DNA from 3 places in the Actinomadura sp. WAC 06369 genome. Region 1 is predicted to be linked to each of the others. Evidence: riboswitches for the same ligand, from Rfam matches in the RefSeq annotation. Region 1 holds a riboswitch; each other region holds the start of a gene.
What was found. A riboswitch is a leader RNA that binds a small molecule or an ion and turns the genes downstream of it on or off. The one in region 1 is predicted to bind thiamine pyrophosphate.
Positions count from the first base shown of each region.

Region 2: another riboswitch for thiamine pyrophosphate. It lies ahead of thiO (glycine oxidase ThiO); the one in region 1 lies ahead of DMH08_RS05985 (purine-cytosine permease family protein).
Region 3: another riboswitch for thiamine pyrophosphate. It lies ahead of thiC (phosphomethylpyrimidine synthase ThiC); the one in region 1 lies ahead of DMH08_RS05985 (purine-cytosine permease family protein).

Region 1 is NZ_QHJN01000013.1:63,746-68,085, forward strand. It holds gene DMH08_RS05965 (enoyl-CoA hydratase-related protein) at 26-712, shown strand; gene DMH08_RS05970 (M20/M25/M40 family metallo-hydrolase) at 720-2,081, opposite strand; gene DMH08_RS05975 (SSI family serine proteinase inhibitor) at 2,289-2,738, opposite strand; gene DMH08_RS05980 (rhodanese-like domain-containing protein) at 2,788-3,114, shown strand; TPP riboswitch at 3,144-3,260, shown strand; gene DMH08_RS05985 (purine-cytosine permease family protein) at 3,253-4,340, shown strand, end outside.
Region 2 is NZ_QHJN01000260.1:1,316-5,655, forward strand. It holds gene DMH08_RS37415 (thiazole synthase) at 1-613, opposite strand, end outside; gene thiS (sulfur carrier protein ThiS) at 616-816, opposite strand; gene thiO (glycine oxidase ThiO) at 813-1,940, opposite strand; TPP riboswitch at 1,930-2,042, opposite strand; gene DMH08_RS37430 (NAD(P)/FAD-dependent oxidoreductase) at 2,133-3,368, shown strand; gene DMH08_RS37435 (Rv2175c family DNA-binding protein) at 3,449-3,823, shown strand; gene thiE (thiamine phosphate synthase) at 3,896-4,340, shown strand, end outside.
Region 3 is NZ_QHJN01000017.1:37,931-42,270, reverse strand. It holds gene gdhA (NADP-specific glutamate dehydrogenase) at 1-611, shown strand, start outside; TPP riboswitch at 809-923, shown strand; gene thiC (phosphomethylpyrimidine synthase ThiC) at 915-2,648, shown strand; gene DMH08_RS07465 (TetR/AcrR family transcriptional regulator) at 2,956-3,621, shown strand; gene DMH08_RS07460 (metallophosphoesterase family protein) at 3,618-4,340, opposite strand, start outside.

The DNA of each region.
Region 1 (4,340 bases):
AGATTGATCTATCTAGAGTGCCCGCATGATCCGAAGCGAGGACCGCGGGCCCGTCCGGCTGATCACGCTCGACCGTCCCGAGCGCCGCAACGCCGTGGACGGGCCGATGGCCGAGGCGCTCGGGGAGGCGGTCGGCGCCGCCGAACGCGACGACGGCGTCCGGGCCGTGGTGCTGACGGGGGCGGGCGGCGCCTTCTGCGCGGGGAACGACCTCAAGGCCATGGCCGCGGGCGAGTTCCCCGTGCCGGTCGCGGACGGTCCGCCGCCCATGCGGGTCACGCGGGCGGCGCCGGCGAAGCCGGTCGTCGCCGCGATCGAGGGCTACTGCTTCGGCGGCGGTTTCGAGCTGGCGCTGTGGGCCGATCTGCGGGTCGCGTCCACGACCGCCGAGTTCGGCGCGCTGAACCTGGCGCAGGGCTTGCCGTGCCTGGACGGCGCCACCGTGCGGCTTCCCCGGATCGTCGGGCAGGGGCGGGCGCTGGACGTCCTGCTGACGGCGCGGCGGGTCGCGGCGGAGGAGGCGCTCGCGTGGGGCCTGGTCACGCGCCTGGTGGAGCCGGGGGAGGCGTTGCGGGAGGGCCTGGCCTTGGCCGGGGCGGTGGCCGCGCTGCCGCCGGGGGCGCTGGGCGCGGCCCGGCGGTCGGTGCTGGAGCAGTGGGCGCTCCCGGAGGGCGAGGCCGCGCGCGGCGAGGCGGACCTGGCCCTCCGGTGAGCGGCCGCTACTTGCGGCGGGCCACGTCGTAGGCGGCGCAGCCGATCAGTTCCAGGGACACCTGGAGGCGCTGGAGGCTGATGTTGTCGGCGATCGTGTCCTCGGGCGTGTGGTAGGTCGGCTCGAGCTGGCTGGGCGCCTCGCCGCCGCGCCAGCTGAAGTTGCCGGCCGGGATCCCGCGCTCGAAGAAGGCTTCGTGGTCGCTGGAGCCGCGGGCGGTGGGCCCCTCGGCCTGGTCGGCGTAGCCGAGCCGGCGCGCGGCGGCGTTCACCGCGGCGGTGGTGGTGTTGTCCGCGCCGTCCACCGACAGCAGCCAGTACGTGTCCGCGGGCGGGTGGCTCGTGGCGACCATGTCGTTCTGGAAGCAGCCGGTGATCTGCGCGACGCCCGCCTCGTCGAGTTCCTTCACGTAGTGCCGGGCGCCGACCAGGCCGGACTCCTCCGCACCCCACAGGCAGATGCGGACGGCCTGCTGGGTGGGCAGGCGCCGCAGGACGCGCGCCAGTTCGAGGCACAGGACGGTCCCGCTGCCGTCGTCGTTCGCGCCGGGCGAGCCGGGGACGCTGTCGTAGTGCGCGCTGACGATGACGGCCTTGCCGCCGGGGTTCGGCAGGGTCGCCTTCCGCTCGGCCAGGACGTTGTACGAGGTCAGGCCGGAGTGGTGGGTGACCTTGAAGGAGAGCTTGCGGGCGCCCGCGCGGATCCGCTCGCCGTGGTACTCGGCGAGGCCCAGCACGGGGATCGCGACGGTCTCGGACAGGTTCGGGGTGAAGGAGCCCGGCTTGCGCTCGGGGTAGGTCTCCGAGCGGGCGTTGACGATGAGGGCCGCCGCGGCTCCCGCGGCGGCTGCGGCCTTGGCCTGCTCGGTCTCCTTGCCGACGACGCGGTCGAACAGGACGAGCCTGCCGCGCACGTCGCCCGTGACCTCGGTGACCTTGCCGACGTCCGCGACCTTGCCGGACGCAGAGGCGACGGCGGCCTGCGGGGAGGCGCTGCTCTGCCAGAGCCGCTCGCCGCGGGCGCGGATCTCCGCGAGGTACTTGTCGGCGACCGGGAACGGCTGCAGCTCGACCCGGTAGCCGAGGTCGCGCAGCTCGCGGGCGATGTAGCGGGCGGCGCGGTGCTCGGACTCGGTGCCGGCGATGCGCCAGCCGATCTGGTCGCTGAGCACCCGCAGGTGCCGCAGCGCGCGGCGGGCGTCGACGCGGGCGACCACGGCCCGGTCGCCGACGGAGAGGGAGGGGGGAAGGGCGGCGCCGGGGCGCTGCCGGGTCGCGGCGGTGGCGGTTCCGGGGAGCAGGCCGACGGTCGCGAACCCGGCGAAGGCCGCGGCACCGGCCAGCAGGTCGCGTCGTTTGACCTCGGACATGGGGCCTCCTCTGGCGAGGACGGCCGTTCCCGCCCGGCTCGGGTCGCGGGCCGGTGGCGGGTGACGGCAAGGACTGGAAGCGGGGCCCCGATGTGGGGAATCTAGGAAATTTCCCCCACGGCGACAAGATCAACCCGTCGCTCCGCAACCCAATCGTTGCCGGACGCCCGGCCCGCGGGACCGGGCGTCCGGCCTCGGAAGGAGAGGTCAGCCCGGTTTCGGCACGTCGCCGAAGAGCGGGGCCACCTCCGTCCAGCGGTGGAGCTGGCAGCCGTCCTCGCGGGAGAACGCCGTGTCGACCTTGCTTCCCCGCCAGGTGCCCTGGACGGTGGCGGTGGCGGGGCCGCCGTAGATCTTCGTGCAGATCTCGGTGGTGACGGGCTTGAACGGGTCCGCGGTCTCGGCGAGGGCGGCGCACGCCTCCGCGGCCTTCGGGTGGGTGCCGCCGGGCGGGTCGCAGGTGAGGTTCCAGGTCGTGGCGGGGGCGTCCGGAGAGGGCTTGACCTTGATCGTGAGGGTCTCCTCGGGGGAGCTGGACGGCTGCACCGCGGTGGAGCCGTCGGCGGATTCGCTCGAGGTGCTTTCGTCGCCGCAACCGGCCAATGAAAGGATCAGAGCCAGGCCGGACGCGGCGAGGAGTGGCGTCCGATACCGCATGCGTGATTCGACGCGGCGGGGTTTCGCGCGGTTCCATGGAGGAGTGATGATTTTCGGGGACGACGTGCCGGCGGTGCCGGCCGCCGAGGTGCCGGCGGACGCCTACCTGCTCGACGTGCGGGAACAGGACGAGTGGGACGCGGGGCACGCGCCCGACGCCGTCCACATCCCGATGGGCCGGCTCAGCGACCGGGCGGCGGAGATCCCGCGCGACCGCGAGGTGTTCGTGATCTGCCGGTCCGGGGGGCGGTCGGCGCAGGTGACCGTGGCGCTCAACCAGGCGGGGTGGCTGGCGAAGAACGTCGCCGGCGGGATGCAGGCGTGGGCGGCGGCGGGCCGCACGATGGAGGGGGACGGGGACCCGTACGTGGCTTGACCTTTTTGGGCGGTTGTTGCACACTTCCGTCTGATTTCCGCGGGAGCTCGGGCCGAGGCCGGGCTGAGAGGGCGAATCCAGAGGCGTCGCCGACCGCATGAACCTGTCCGGGTAATGCCGGCGTAGGGAGAGTGCTGCATGGCGTCCGCCGTCGACGAGGTCCCGTACACCCTGGACGAGCCGGCGCCGAAGGTCCTCGGCTTCTGGGACCAGAGCGCGTTCTGGGCGAACCTCGGGGTCAGCCTGCTGGCGTTCTCGGGCGCGTACACCGTGCTCGCGCCGGACGAGGACGGCGTGCCGACGCTGTCGATCGCCGCCGGGATCGTCGCGATGATCGTCGGGACGGCCGTCGGCGGGCTGATGCTCGGGCTCGCCGCCGTGCCGGGCGCCCGGACCGGACGTCCCGCGATGGTGCTGCTGCGCGGCCTGTTCGGCGCGCGGCTGTCGTACGTCCCGACCGTCCTGAACATCGCGCAGCTCGTCGGGTGGGGGACGTTCGAGCTGATCGTGATCGCGGACGCGGCGCGGCACCTGTGGGACGGCGTCCCCCGGTGGGGCTACGTGATCGCGGCGGGGGTGCTGACGACCGCCCTGACGATCTGGCCGCTCGGCTCGGTGCGGCTGCTGCGCCGGTACGTGACGGCGGCGGTGATGGTCGCGCTCGTCTACTTCTATGTGCGGTTGGTGCGGGAGCCGCTGCCGGATCTGACGGACGGGGGCTGGGACGGCTTCCTGATCGGCGCCGACGCGGCGCTGGCGGTGTCGATCTCGTGGGTGCCGGTCGCCGCCGACTACACCCGGCACGCGCGCAGCGAGCGCGGCGCGTTCGGCGCGGCGGCCGTCGGCTACTCGGTCACGCAGATCGTCGCGTACGTCCTCGGCCTGCTGGCCCTCGCGCTGGCGGGCGCGACCGGCAACGTGTTCGACCCGTTCCTCGCGGTGCCGCTGGGCGTGCTGTTCTTCGGCGTGTTCGTGCTGCGCGAGGCGGACCAGTCGTTCGCGAACGTGTACTCCACGGCGGTGTCGATCCAGAACCTCGCGCCCCGCGCCGACCGCCGCGTCCTGACGGTCGCGCTCGGCGCGCTGATCACCGTGCTGGCGCTCGCGCTGGACATCGGCGACTACGCGGGCTTCCTGTCGCTGATCGGGTCGGTGTTCGTCCCGATGCTGGGCGTGCTGGCCGCCGACTTCTTCCTCGGCCGGGGCCGGGACGGCTGGGACGGCTC
Region 2 (4,340 bases), on a different contig from region 1:
TGGCGGTGCCGAGCCCCGCGTCCAGGACGACCGGGACGCCCGCCCGCTCGACGATCAGCTCGATGTTGTGCGGGTTGCGGATGCCGAGGCCCGAGCCGATCGGGGAGCCGAGCGGCATCACCGCCGCGCACCCGACCTGCTCCAGCCGCCGCGCCAGGACGGGGTCGTCGTTGGTGTACGGCAGCACGACGAACCCGTCGTCGACGAGCTGCTCGGCGGCCTCGACCAGCTCGATCGGGTCGGGCAGCAGCGTGTGCTCGTCCGCGATCACCTCGAGCTTCACCAGGTTCGTGCCGAGCGCCTCGCGGGCGAGCTTGGCGGTCAGCACCGCCTCGCCCGCGGTGAAGCAGCCCGCGGTGTTGGGCAGCACGCGGATGCCGCACTCGGCGAGCACGTCCAGGACCGAGCCGCGCGCCGCCGGGTCCACCCGCCGCATCGCGACCGTGGTGAGCTCCGTCCCGGACGCGGTGAGCGCCTCCCGCAGCACCTGCATGCTGGGCGCGCCGCCCGTCCCCATGATCAGCCGCGAGCCGAACTCCTCGCCCGCGATCACCAGCGCGTCGTCCCGCACCGTCCCGCCGGCCGTCTTCGTGTCGTTCGTCGCGTCGTCCATCGTCAGCCTCCCTGCACGGCGGTCAGCACTTCCAGGCGGTCGCCGTCGCGCAGCGGCGTCGCCTCCCAGGCCGTCCGGCGGACGACCTCGTCGTTCAGCGCGGCGGCCACGCCGGTCGGCGCCGCGCTCACGGCCGCGACGGCGGCGGCGACGCTCGTGCCCGCGGGCAGCTCGCGCGGCTCGCCGTTGACGATGACCTTCATCGCTTCACCTCGGAGAATCGGTCGGGGGAGAACGGGCGGGCGACCTCGGGCACCGGGTCGCCGAGCAGCGCCGCGGACAGCACGTCCGCCGAGACCGGCGCGAGCAGCACGCCGTGCCGGAAGTGCCCGGTGCCGAGGACCAGCCCCGGCACGTCCGAGGCGCCCATGACCGGGGCGTTGTCGGGGGAGCCGGGCCGCAGCCCGGCGGTGACCTCGGCGAACTCGAGCTCGGTGACGCCGGGGATCAGCTCGCGGGCGTCCCGCAGCAGCTCCCACAGCCCGCCGGCGGTCACGCGGGTGTCGAACCCGAGCTCCTCCTGCGTGGCGCCGAGGACGATCTCGCCGTCGTCCGCGCGCGGCACCAGGTACACCGGCGAGCCCTTCACCAGCCCCCGGACGCACCGCCGCAGGAACGGCACGCGGGTGCGCAGCCGGATCACCTGCCCCTTGACGGGGCGGACGGGCGGGACGGTCCCGGCGGGCAGGCCGTCGAGGTCGCCCGACCAGGGGCCCGCGGACAGCAGGACGCGGTCGGCCCGCAGGACCGTCCCGTCGTCCAGGCGGACGCCCGCCGCCGCGTCCCGCTCGACGACCACGCCCGCCGCGCGGCGCCGCACGATCCGCACGCCGGACTTCTCGCACGCCGCGAGCAGCGCCGCGGCGAGCCGGCGCGGGTCGACGGACCCGTCCCGCGGGGCGAGCAGCCCGCCCCGCACGCCCGGCGCCAGCATCGGCTCCTGCTTGCGGCACTCCCGGCCGGTGAGCGCCTCGACGGGGAGGCCGAGGCTCTCCTGGAAGCGGCGCAGGTCGTCCAGGACGGCCAGGTCGTCGGAGTCGAACGCGACCTGGAGCAGGCCGTCGTCGCGGTACCCGGTGGCGGTCCCGGTGAATTCCTCCAGTTCCGCCACGAACGCGTCGTAGCGGTCGTGGGCCGCGAGGTTGAGCCGCAGCAGCGGCTCCTCGCCGTAGGCCAGCTCGCTGACAGGGGTGATCATGCCCGCGGCGACGGCCGTCGCGCCGCCCGCGGGCGCGGGATCGACGAGGGTCACCGCGCCGCCCCGGCCGGCCGTCCGCCACGCCGCGGCCAGGCCGACGATCCCGGCCCCGATGACGACGATCTCCATTCGCGCTCCCTTCGCCGGCATGATCCGGATCAGGTCAGGCGGTCGGCGGCCCGGTCAGCCGCCCTCTCAGCCCGGTCGCACCGGACTCCCGCGGGTGTTCTGGGTGGTCTTCCCCCACTTTACGACCGCTGTGACGTACATGACCGTCTGGACACATGTCCAGGCAAAAGCGGCCCCACTAAGGTGAGCGCCATGGAGAGGCTTGTTGTCGTGGGTGGCGGGCTGGCCGGCGTGCGCGCCGTGGAGGCCCTGCGCAGGAAGGGGTACGAGGGCGCGCTCACCCTCGTCTCGGCCGAGCGGCACCGGCCGTACGACCGGCCGCCGCTGTCGAAGGCCGTCCTCGCGGGCGACTCCGACGACACCACCGTCGACGCCGACTGGGACGCCCTGCGCTGCGAGCTCCTCCTCGGCGAGCGGGCCACCGCGCTGCGCCCCGGCGCGCCCGGCCGCGGCGGCGTCGTCGCCACCACGGCCGGCGACCTGCCCTTCGACGGCCTGGTCATCGCCACCGGCGCGGCCCCGATCACGCTGCCCGGCGACGGCCGCCAGCACGTCGTCCGCACCATCGAGGACGCCCGCGAGCTGCGCGGCCTCCTCGTCCCGGGCGCCCGCGTCGCGATCGTCGGCGCGGGCTGGATCGGCGCCGAGGTCGCCACCACCGCCGCGAGGAAGGGCTGCGCGGTCACCGTCGTCGAGGCCGCCGACACGCCCCTCGCGAACGCGCTCGGCGCCGAGGCCGGCGCCCTGACCGCGCCCTGGTACGCCGAGGCCGGCGTCGAGCTCCGCACCGGCGTCAAGGTCGCCGAGGTCGACGGGCGCGGCCTCGTCCTGGCCGCCGACGGGGCGCCCGGCCGCATCGACGCCGACGCGGTCGTCGTCGGCGTCGGCGTCCGGCCCGACCTCGGCTGGCTCGCCGGCTCAGGCCTCCTCCTCGAACGCGGCGTCGTCACCGACGCGGCCTTCCGCACCTGCCACGAGGGCGCCGAGCCCGGCACCCCCGGCGAGCCCCGCCCCGACATCGTCGCCGTCGGCGACTGCGCCGCCTGGTGGTCGTCCCGCTACGGGCGCCGGCTCCTCGTCGAGCACTGGGACACCGCCCTCAACGCCCCCGAGACCGCCGCCGCGACCCTCCTCGGCGAGGACGCCGCCTACGACGCGGCACCGTACTTCTGGTCCGAGCAGTTCGGCCGCATGGTCCAGTACGCCGGGAACCACGCGGCGTCCGAGCGGATGATCCGGCGCGGCGACCCGGACGGCCCCAAGTGGGCCCTCGCGTGGCTCACCGGCGACCGCCTCGACGCGATCCTCACCGTCGACCGCCCCCGCGACCTCGTCCAGGCCCGCCGGGTGATCGCGTCCGGCGCGGCCGTCGACCCCGGTCTGCTCGCCGATCCCGACACCCCCGTCCGCCAGGCCGTTCGCGCGTAGCGGAGCGTCCCCGCGAAACAGGTGGTCGTCGAGAGGGTTTGCCGGTTCCGAAGGCGTGGTAGCAAGGGGGCGTGACGCAGATGCACGCAACCGTTGAAAGCGCACTCGACCCCCGCACCGACGCCCTCGCCGGAGAGTGGCTCACCCTCCCGGAGACCGCCGAGCGGCTCGGCATCAAGACCAACCGGATCAAGCAGCTCATCAGCGAGCGCAAGCTGCTCGCGGTCCGCCGCGCGGGCGAACCGATGGTCCCGGCGGCCTTCGTCCACGAGGGCCAGGTGATCAAGGGCCTGTCCGGCACGCTCACCGTGCTCTCGGACGCCGGCTACAGCGACGTCGAGACCGTCCGCTGGCTGTTCACCGCGGACGACACGCTGCCCGGCACGCCGGTCGAGGCGCTCACCGAGAACCGCGGGACCGAGGTGCGGCGCCGCGCCCAGGCCCTGGCATTCTGACCGTCCGCCCACCGGGGGTCACGCGTCCGCGTGGCCCCCGCAGCACTGCCCAGGAAGGAAGTCCTCCCCACCGTGTCCAGGCACCTGCCCTCCGACCGCGCCGTGGCCCTGCGCGCCCGGCTCGACCGCGCCCGTCTCTACCTCTGCACGGACGCGCGTGAGGAGCGCGGCGACCTGCCCGGGTTCCTGGACGCCGTCCTCGCGAACGGCGTCGACATCGTGCAGCTCCGGCAGAAGGGCCTGGAGGCGCGGCAGGAGATGGCGTACCTGGAGGTGTTCCGGGCCGCGTGCGAGCGGCACGGCGCGCTGCTGGCCGTCAACGACCGCGCGGACGTCGCCCACGCGGTGCGCGCGGACATCCTGCACCTCGGGCAGGACGACCTGCCGGTGCCGGCGGCGCGGGAGATCGTCGGCGGCGACGTGCTGATCGGCCGGTCCACGCACGCGGCGGAGCAGGCGGCGGCCGCGGCCTCCGAGCCCGGCGTCGACTACTTCTGCACCGGGCCGACGTGGCCCA
Region 3 (4,340 bases), on a different contig from region 1:
TCTACTCGATCGAGAAGGCGCAGGCGCTCGGCGCGAACGTCATCACCGTGTCCGACTCGGGCGGCTACGTCGTCGACGAGAAGGGCATCGACCTCGACCTGCTCAAGCACGTCAAGGAGGTCGACCGGGGCCGCGTCTCCGACTACGCGGAGCTGCGCGGCGCCTCGGCCCGGTTCGTCCCGGCGGGGCGGGTCTGGGACGTGCCGGCCGACATCGCGCTGCCGTCGGCGACCCAGAACGAGCTGGACGCCGAGTCCGCCCGGATCCTCGTCCGCAACGGGGTGAAGGCGGTGGCGGAGGGCGCGAACATGCCGACGACGCCCGAGGCCGTCCACATCCTGCAGGACGCCGGCGTGGCGTTCGGGCCCGGGAAGGCCGCGAACGCGGGCGGCGTGGCGGTCAGCGCGCTGGAGATGCGGCAGAACGCGGGCCGCGAGTCATGGACGTTCTCGCAGGTCGAGAGCGAACTGGCGCGGATCATGCGCGACATCCACGCCACCTGCTTCGAGACCGCCGAGCGGTACGGCGCCCCCGGCGACTACGTCGTCGGCGCCAACATCGCCGGCTTCGAGCGGGTCGCCGACGCGATGCTCGCGCAGGGCCTGGTCTGACCGGCCTGGTCTGACCGGCCTGGTCTGACCCGTCCCGCGTGACGGCGGGAGGAGCGCCGGCGGCGGTGTAGGACGCCGGCGGCCCGCCCGCCGCGGAACGGACGCGCGTGCCGCCCCCGGTCACCGGGGGCGGCACGCGCGCGTCTACCCCATGCTCCCCGGTTGCGGCAACGGGGGCGGCAGGGGTTACCGTCGATCACGACCGACGCGGGGGCCCGGCGAACCGGGCTGAGATAGCGGCTGGCACGGCCGCTGACCGCATGAACCTGACCGGGTAATGCCGGCGTAGGGAGAGATCGAGTCGTGAACGAATCTGTGGTTCAGGCCGCCCGCAAGACGTACCTGCAGGGCTCCCGGCCCGATGTGCGGGTGCCGATGCGGGAGGTGCCGCTGACCAACGGCGACGCCATGGTCCTGTACGACACGTCGGGACCGTACACCGACCCCGCCTTCGAGACCGACGTCCGCCGGGGCCTGCCGGCCCTGCGGGACGCGTGGATCGCCGAGCGCGGCGACACCGCCGCCTACGACGGGCGCGCCGCGCGCCCCGAGGACGACGGGCGCCGGTCCGGCGATCCGCTGCGGGAGGGCGCGGCGTTCCCCGCGCGGCGGCCGCGCCGGGCGTCCGGCGGGGCCGTCACCCAGCGCGCCTACGCGCGGCGCGGGGAGATCACGCCCGAGATGGAGTTCGTCGCGCTGCGCGAGGGCGTCGCGCCGGAGTTCGTCCGGGACGAGCTGGCGGCGGGCCGCGCGGTGCTGCCGGCGAACGTCAACCATCCCGAGATCGAGCCGATGATCATCGGCCGGAACTTCCTGGTGAAGGTGAACGCCAACATCGGGAACTCGGCGGTGGCGTCCTCGATCGAGGACGAGGTGGAGAAGATGACGTGGGCGACCCGGTGGGGCGCCGACACGATCATGGACCTGTCGACGGGCCGCGACATCCACACCACCCGCGAGTGGATCCTGCGGAACTCGCCCGTCCCGGTGGGGACCGTCCCGCTGTACCAGGCGGTGGAGAAGGTCGGCGGCGACCCGGCCGAGCTGACCTGGGAGGTCTTCCGCGACACCGTGATCGAGCAGGCCGAGCAGGGCGTCGACTACATGACCGTCCACGCGGGCGTGCTGCTGCGGTACGTCCCGCTGACGGCGCGCCGCAAGACCGGCATCGTGTCGCGCGGCGGGTCGATCATGGCGGCGTGGTGCCTGGCGCACCACGAGGAGAACTTCCTGTACACGCACTTCCGGGAGCTGTGCGAGATCTTCGCTGCCTACGACGTCACGTGGTCGCTCGGGGACGGGCTGCGGCCCGGCTCGATCGCCGACGCCAACGACGAGGCGCAGTTCGCGGAGCTGCGCACTCAGGGCGAGCTGACGCGCATCGCGGCCGAGTACGACAACCAGGTCATGAACGAGGGGCCCGGGCACGTCCCGATGCACAAGATCAAGGAGAACGTCGACCTCCAGCAGGAGTGGTGCGACGGCGCCCCGTTCTACACGCTCGGGCCGCTGACCACCGACATCGCGCCCGGCTACGACCACATCACCTCGGCGATCGGCGCCGCGATGATCGGCTGGCACGGCACCGCGATGCTCTGCTACGTCACGCCGAAGGAGCATCTCGGGCTGCCCGACCGCGACGACGTCAAGGCGGGCGTGATCGCCTACAAGATCGCCGCGCACGCGGCGGACGTCGCCAAGGGCCACCCGGGCGCGCAGGCGTGGGACGACGCGCTGTCGGACGCCCGGTTCGACTTCCGCTGGGAGGACCAGTTCAACCTGTCGCTGGACCCCGACACCGCGCGCTCCTTCCACGACGCGACGCTGCCGGCGGCCCCGGCGAAGACGGCGCACTTCTGCTCGATGTGCGGCCCGCACTTCTGCTCGATGAAGATCACCCGGGACGTCCGCCGGTACGCCGACGAGCGCGGCCTGGGCGACACCGAGGCGATCGCCGCCGGGATGCGGGAGAAGGCGGGCGAGTTCAAGGCCGCCGGGGGGCGCGTGTACCTCCCGGTCACGCCGAACGGCTCCTGACCGGTCCGCCGATCGGGTTCGGCCGGGCTCGCTGATAGGGCTCGCCGATCGAACTCGCTGACCGGGTCCGCGGGCCGGGTCCGGCGCGGGGCGTCCACCGCTCCCGCCGGCCCGGCCCGCGGCCGTCCGCGGGGGCTCCCGGCGGCGCGGCGGGCCGCCGGCCGGCACCGGGAGCGGCACCGTCGGCGGGCACGTTGAGCTGGGCGGACGCATGGTTCCGGCAGGGCGCGGATAGTATCGAAGGACCGTTCCAATCCGTGGGAACGGCCGTACACCGCACCCATGCCGAAAGGACAGCGGACCCAAGGTGACCAGCGACGGCGCGTCCCGGCCCCGCCCCCGCGCGGAGCGGTCCGACGTGCGCCGCAACCGCGCGCGGCTGCTCGCCGCCGCGCGCGAGGTGTTCCAGCGGGAGGGCGCGGGCGCCTCGCTGGAGGCCGTCGCGCGGCGCGCCGAGGTCGGCATCGGGACCCTGTACCGGCACTTCCCCACCCGCCAGGACCTGCTCGAGGCGCTCCTCGCGGGCGCCTACGACGACCTCGCCGCGCGCGCCCGGGAGCTGGCGGACTCGCCCGCCCCGGGCGACGCCCTGCTCGCCTGGCTGCGCGCGTTCATCGCGCGGGTCACGGCGTTCCGCGGGCTGGCGGCGTCGGCCGTGGTGTCGCTGCGGGACGAGCGGTCGGCGCTGCTCGACTCCTCGCGGGCGATGCGCGCCGCGGGCCAGCGGCTGTTCGTCCGCGCGCAGCAGGCGGGCGACGTCGCCCCCGGCGCCGACTTCGCCGACGTGCTGCGGCTCGCGGGCGCCATCGCGACCGTCACCGAGCAGGAGCCCGCCGCGGCCGACCGGCTGCTGGCGCTCGCCGCCTGGGGCGTCGCGCCCCGCGCGGACGGCCCGGACGGGCCGGCCGGGCCGGACGCGTTTCGCGGGCCGCGGAACGGCGCGCCGGGCGGGCCCGGCGCGGACGGCGGCTAGCCGGCGTCCTCCCGGGGCGGGGGCAGGACGCGGCGCGGGCCGGGCGGCGCGCCCCGGTGCTTCCGCCACTCGCGCGGGTAGCCCACCGACACCTCGACGTGCGGGACGCCGTCCGCCCAGATCGTCCGGGGAATGTGCAGGTGCCCGTACACCACCGACACCGCGCCGAACCGGACGTGCCAGTCGGCGGTGCGCTCGCTGCCGCACCACTGGGCGAACTCGGGGTACCAGAGCACGCGGGTGGGTTCGCGGATCAGCGGCCAGTGGTTGACGAGCACGGTCCGGGCGCCGGGCTCCAGCTCCGCCATCCTCCGCTCGGTGTAGGCGATGCGGGCGTCGCACCAGGCGTCCCGGGTGGGGTGCGGGTCGGGGTGGAGGTAGACCTCGTCGGTGCACACGACGCCCGCCTCGTGCGCGATCTCGAGGGCCTGCTCCTTGGTGGCGGCCCCCTCGGGCCGGAACGTGTAGTCGTACAGGACGAACAGCGGCGCGATCGTCACCGGGCCGCCGTCGCCCGTCCACACGGGGTAGGGGTCCTCGGGGGTGGCGACGCCGAGCGCGCGGCACATGTCCACCAGCCGGCGGTAGCGGGCCTCGCCGCGCAGCGCCACGGGGTCGTCCTTGATCGTCCAGAGTTCGTGGTTGCCGGGCGTCCAGATCACCTTCGCGAAACGCCCGGCCAGGGTGCGCAGCGTCCACTCGACGTCGTCGAAGCGCTC